Crateriforma spongiae: one gene and its partner. The protein of the gene in region 1 interacts with the protein of each later gene in a pairwise test. Links are inferred from orthologs where the notes say so. Each region holds a gene or a part of one and is shown in the gene's direction. Other genes may lie near its edges. The genes, in order: def and HFP54_RS06005.

What was found.
Region 2: the proteins of def (region 1) and HFP54_RS06005 interact in binary tests that used the Escherichia coli proteins (3 or more experiments, as listed by UniProt). The link is inferred for Crateriforma spongiae from one-to-one orthologs.

The regions. Positions count from the first base shown.
Region 1 is NZ_JAAXMS010000004.1:647,431-650,499, forward strand. The notes cover bases 26-2,768. They hold def (peptide deformylase), read left to right. Parts: upstream 26-976; coding sequence 977-1,561; downstream 1,562-2,768. Other genes in these bases: HFP54_RS13760 (hypothetical protein), read right to left, coding at 26-700; fmt (methionyl-tRNA formyltransferase), read left to right, coding at 1,584-2,600; xseA (exodeoxyribonuclease VII large subunit), read left to right, coding at 2,604-2,768. Outside these bases: more of HFP54_RS13760, read right to left, coding at 1-25; more of xseA, read left to right, coding at 2,769-3,069. UniProt on the Escherichia coli protein: Removes the formyl group from the N-terminal Met of newly synthesized proteins. Requires at least a dipeptide for an efficient rate of reaction. N-terminal L-methionine is a prerequisite for activity but the enzyme has broad specificity at other positions.
Region 2 is NZ_JAAXMS010000002.1:495,737-498,921, reverse strand. Bases 11-2,869 are described here. They hold HFP54_RS06005 (aspartate-semialdehyde dehydrogenase), read left to right. Parts: upstream 11-859; coding sequence 860-1,879; downstream 1,880-2,869. Other genes in these bases: truA (tRNA pseudouridine(38-40) synthase TruA), read left to right, coding at 1,920-2,744; HFP54_RS06010 (formylglycine-generating enzyme family protein), read left to right, coding at 11-451. Also shown: more of HFP54_RS06010, read left to right, coding at 1-10; HFP54_RS05995 (serine/threonine-protein kinase), read left to right, coding at 2,916-3,185.

The DNA.
Region 1 (3,069 bases):
ATACCGGCGGAAAGATGTACGACGCATAGCCGAACAGCATTTGCCAAAAGTTTGAATCGACGATGTCGTCGGCGTCCCAATACCATTCCACCAACGTCCGATAAACACGTTGGCTTAGAAACACGCTGGCGGTCAACAAAGTGACGGCCATGATGCCGGCGATGGTCCATTGTCGGTTCGGCAATATCAATGGTTGGTTTCTTGCAACCAAGTGAGTCTGCACGATGGGCGCCGCGGCGGCCATGACAAATGCGGACAAGAATAAGCTCAGTAGCTGTGATTGACTGACCATCAAGACCATGACCCACCGGTTGATGGGATTCAGTTCCGGATAGCTCGGGACCACCGCTCGCAATCCCATCACACCCACGATGACAATCGCGACGGTCAGCCATTGATACCAGCGCAACAGACGCGGCACGGGCCATAGCGCCGCGATGACAACTTGCACGGTGACGACATTGGCGATTTGTTCGGCGATGCCGGAAGCCGGAGCAAACGCCCACATCCATTGTGAGCTTGTCGAGAAGAACGGTGACCGGTTTCGAAGCCACATCATCACGGACGCCAAAATGGTCGCGATGGCGAACACCGCCAGAAGTCGGCCGAGTGCCGTCAATAGCGATCGTCGCGCATCGTCAGACTCGCGCGATATCCGGTCGCCGACGGGCAGCGAGTTCGCTTCGCGGGTTTCTGACATCGGCTCACTTGTTTCAAACGGCATTTTCCGGGTCTTTTGAACAACGCAGGCTAGCGGAACCACCTGTGCGTTGCTGCCCCGATCGGCGGTCGCCGGATGGATTCACTGTCAATCGACTGCTGCGTCGGCTCGCTCGGCTGACTGAGTGCCCGGGTTCGCCGATTCGGCTGGGGCTCCCCAGGCACCGATCAATCGGTCATCCTTAGCCGTTGGCCCGGTTCGTCCCGGGTCGCTCGCTGCCCTCCCAAGCCCGCCGAAACGATTCATCTGGAAATCATGCCGCTCGAAGTCATCAAGTACCCCCACCCGACGCTGCGATACGAAAGCAAGCCGATTCGCCGCGTCGACGCCGAATTGAAATCCATAGTCGCGGAGATGCTGGATTTGATGTACGAATCCGAGGGTGTCGGGTTGGCCGCCAACCAAGTCGATCTGCCGCTGCGGTTGTTCGTCTGCAACCCGACGGGCGTCCGCGGCGAGGGCGAAGAACTGGTCGTCATCAATCCCGTGATCAGCAAACCGCGTGGCACCGAATCGGGCCAGGAAGGCTGTCTCAGTCTGCCGGGAATGTATGGCCAGGTGAAGCGATCCAAAACGATCCGCTTGTCGGCGTTCGATTTGCAAGGCAACGAAATCGATCGCGTCTTGGACGGCTTTTTCGCTCGCGTGGTCCAGCATGAAAACGATCACTTGAACGGCGTGCTGTTCTTTGACCGCATGCCCGAACAAGCGACCAAGGAATTGATGCCGGCACTGGACGAATTCCAAGCCGATCACTTATCGCGACAGCGTAGCGGTTCGCTGCCGTCGGACGAAAAATTGGTCGAAGCGTTGTCGGCGTGGGAAAAGAAATACGCCTGAGAAAAACAAAGGATGTCTTCCAGTGGCTGATTCCAAGTTGCGGCTGGTGCTGATGGGCACCGGACCGTTTGCGGTCCCGTCGTTTGATCGCATCGCCGATGGTCCCCACGAAATCGTCCAGGTGATTGTGCGCCCATTACCGCCGGTCAAAAGCCGTGGTGGTCCGCCGCCACAACCCGTGGCCGACTGGGCAGAAAAGCGATCGCTGACCGTGATTCGTCCCGACAGTATCAACGACGATGAAACGGTACAGCAGCTTCGATCCTTGCGTCCGGATTTGCTGGTCGTATGCGACTATGGCCAGATTTTGAAACCCGCGGCGTTGGAAACCGCACCGCTGGGTGGAATCAATCTGCACGGTTCGCTGTTACCCAAGTATCGCGGCGCGGCTCCGGTTCAACGTGCCGTGTTATCTGGCGATCGTGAAACCGGCGTTACCGTGATTCACATGACGCCGCGTTTGGATGGCGGCCCGATCTTGGCGCGACGAGTGACCGAGATTCGTGACGATGAAACCGCCGGCCAACTGGAGCAGCGCTTGTCGACGATCGGCGTGGATGCCACGGTCGAAGCGATCGACCGGTTGCTGGATTGGGATCAAGAATCAGTCATCGGCGATCCACAGGATTCCTCGCTGGTCAGCAAAGCACCACGACTTTCCAAGGCAGAGGCCCAGATCGATTGGCAACAGTCCAGCCGCATGATCGATTGCCATGTCCGCGGGATGCAACCGTGGCCCGTGGCGTTTTCGTTCTTTCATCCGGGCAACGGTGGCAAACCGGTTCGGGTGCAGATCCGCCAGGTCACGCCCATGAGTGACAATGGCCCAGGCCAGTCGCAACCGGGCCATTTGGTATCGGGTGAAGGATTGTGTGTGGCCAGCGGCGACGGCGTCTTGCGGATCGATCAGATCCAACCGGCCGGCAAGAAACCGATGACCGGCGCGGCGTTTGCCAACGGCTATCAACCCGGACCCGACGCCTGTTTCGCAGCCACTTGCGGTGATGCGGCGGTCGGTGGCAAAGGCGGGACGACTTGATCAATGGCCGAATCACCCGAACGCATTCTGTCGGTCAGCGAACTGAATGGCCATTTGAAAGCGGTGGTCGAAGCCACGTTTCCGCCGTTGTGGGTGGCCGGGGAGATCAGCGATCTGGCCAAGCCGCGCAGCGGCCACATGTACTTCACGCTGAAAGATGAAGATTCACAGATTCGTGGCGTCATTTGGCGCAGCACCGCGGCACGAATTCCCTTCGACCTGACCGATGGCCAGGCGGTGTTGTGTTACGGCGGGCTGGAAGTCTATCCGCCTCGCGGCACCTACCAGATTGTTGTTCGAAAAGTCCAACCGCAAGGCGTCGGCGCGTTGCAACTGGCGTTCGATCAATTGCGGACCAAGCTGCAAGCCGAAGGATTGTTTGCGGCCGAAAGAAAACGAGATCTTCCGGTGTTTCCCGCACGCATCGCGGTGATCACCAGCCCGACCGGTGCGGCGATTGCTGATTTCT
Region 2 (3,185 bases), on another replicon or contig:
CATGCACGGCAACGCTGCTGAATGGGTCGTCGATCTGTACAGCGAAGACGGCTATGCCCGCCTGGCCGACAAGCAACCGGTCGATGCGATCGAATCGGTCCAGTGGCCGGAAACGCCATGGCCCGCCGTGGCCCGTGGAGGATCCTGGGAAATGGACCCGCCAGATCTTCGCAGTGCGGCACGCTTGGCCAGTAACGACGATGATTGGAAAAGCGAAGATCCGAACTTCCCCGTCAGCCCCTGGTGGCACACCAGCGACCCATCGCGAGGCGTCGGGTTCCGTCTGTTCCGATCCTTGGAACCGTTGGCCGATGAAAAGATCGATCTGTTCTGGGACGCCAACGACGAAGAAACCAAGGACGCCGTTCAGTCACGGATCCAAGGCGGTCGTGGCGGCTGGGGCCTGGTCGACGAAACGTTGCCCGAAGCGATCGAGAACATGGACAACTGATCGACGCTTTTGCGAGCCCCATGAGGGCGGCTGGAACCCGGACGCATACGGCTGAAACGACGGCCCTTCCCGGCGATTTTGTGTCGCCTCGAAGGGTCTTTTCATGCGCCGGTTATTGACGAAACCAAGATCCAGGCGGATGTTTTCCTTCGCCGATCGGCCGTTTTCCGGGGAAATTCGGATGCCGCTTGCGGACGCTTGACGACCGATCAGGATGATGGATGTCGCTGCGTCGGCCTGCCATGGCGACCAACCGCGCGGCGGCGATGACGGGCCGAACCTGTGGGCGGTTACCCCTTTCATTCAGTCTGTTTCGCGACTTCCAACGTGTCGCTCCGTCGATTCGGGCCACACGTGACGCATGTCCGTCCAACACACCTTCATTCTACGAATCAAAGGATCACGACGTTGTCAGTCAACTTAGCCGTCGTCGGTGCCACCGGTGCCGTCGGCCGGATCGTTTTGGAACAGTTGGCCCTTCGCAAACTGCCCATCAATCGCTTGAAGCTGCTGGCGTCCCAACGCAGCGTCGGCAAAGAGGTCCGGTTTGCGGACGAAACGTTGAAGGTCCAATTGCTGGAACCCGATGCGTTTCAGGGGATCGACATCGTGGTCGCCAGCACGCCGGATGAAGTGTCTGCAGAATTCGCTTCGTGGGCGACCGACGCCGGCGCGGTGGTCGTCGACGAAAGCGGGTATTGGCGGATGGATCCCAAGGTGCCGCTGGTCATTCCCGAAGTCAATCCGGAAGCGATTCATGACCATCAGGGAATCATCGCCAGTCCGAACTGCAGCACAACCCAGATGGTGGTTGCACTGGCGGCGCTGCACCGCCACAGCCCGGTGCGTCGCGTTGTCGTCAGCACTTATCAGGCGACCAGTGGCGCCGGCTTGGCTGGAAACGAAGAACTCTACGACAGCACCCGCAGCGCCCTGACCGGCAAGACGCATCCGGCCAAGACGTTCCAGTATCCAATTGCTTTCAACTTGATCCCACAGATTGGATCGGAAAAGGAAGCGGGGTACACCAGCGAAGAAATGAAGATGGTGTACGAGACACGCAAAATCATGGGCGACGACGACATCGTCGTTTGTCCCACTTGTGTTCGTGTCCCGGTCACGATCGGCCACAGCGAATCGATCCTGGTGGAAACCGCCGACCCGATTTCCGTCGACAAGGCGCGAGAGTTGTTTGCGTCGGCACCGGGCGTGACGTTGGTCGATGACTTGGACAACAAGCAGTACCCGATGCCACAGGATTGCGAGGGCAAGGACGATGTGTTCGTCGGCCGCGTTCGCAAAGATCTCAGTTCGCCCAACGGTCTGGCGTTCTGGTGTGTCAGCGATAACTTGCGAAAGGGTGCCGCGACCAACGCCGTGCAGATTGCCGAATTATTGATTCAGAAATTGGCGGCCGCATCGTCGTGATCAAGGTGGCTTGTCCGCGGTCGCCGGCCGAATGGGTTCCATGACGTCACCACGCACGTTCAAGTTGACTGTCGCCTATGACGGTACCGATTTCAGCGGATGGCAAATCCAACCCGGTCGCATGACGATTCAGGGTTGGTTGGAGCGGTCGGCCGCGAAGTTGGCCGGGACGCGTGTTCATGTCGTCGGCAGTGGGCGGACCGATGCCGGCGTCCATGCGATCGCCCAGGTCGCCAGTTGTACGATGCCGCGATGGAATGCGCCGGCCCAAAAATTGGCCACGGCGATCAACGTGTCCCTGCCGGATTCGATCTTGGTCACCGATGCGGTCGACGCGCCGGATGATTTCCATGCGATTCGGGATTCGGTCAGCAAGCGGTACCGGTATCAATTGCAAAACGGCGGCAACCGCAATCCGCTGGAACACCGGTATTGGTACCGGCTGCGAAAACGCGTCGACTTGGATGCCATGGCCGAGGCGGCACAGTTGATCGTGGGACGCAAAGATTTTGCGTGCTTTCAATCGGCCGGGGCCCCGCGAACCACCACGGTCCGTCATGTGACCGCGTGCGACATCATCCCGTTGCCCGACGGGCCGTGGGGCGAATCGCGTTTGGCGATCGAGGTTCAGGCCGACGGTTTTTTGTACAACATGGTCCGCAATATCGTGGGGACATTGATCTATGTGGGGCTGGGCAAGCATCCGCCGCACTGGGTGACGGAATTGTTGGCGGAAAAAAAGCGTGAACTGGCCGGTCCCACGGCGCCGGCGAACGGTTTGTTCTTGAAGTCGGTCTGGTACGGGGCAAACGAACCAGGGGCGATCGAGACGTCCCTCGGGCGTCAAAATGCACCCTCCGGCTGACGAAGATTTCGTTTTTCCATCAAAAACGGCGGCCTTCATTCAAACTTCATTGAGAAGGCCGTAAAGCCCCTCGTGACGCGGGCGTAAGGGGGACGATCATCGAGGGCAAGGCATTACACTATGAGGTTCCCGCGAGTTGCGGGCCCACGAATCCCACGTCTCGGCGACTTCATGTCTGGTCAACCATCGACCCCGAATCCCACCCTGCTGGATGACGCTTCGCGCGGATTCGTTCGGCGTGCGATGGCCGGTGGGCTGGTGGAATTGGACGACGTCAAGAAAGTCGTGGCGTCATTGCTGGCCGATCAGACCACGTTGACCCCGGAAAGCTTGGCCGAGGGTCTGGTGGCGGCCGGGATCCTGACCGACTGGCAATCGCAGAAGGTGCTGGCCGGTAAGAGCAAGGGCTTCTATCTGGGGAGTTATCGGTTGCTGCGGCCG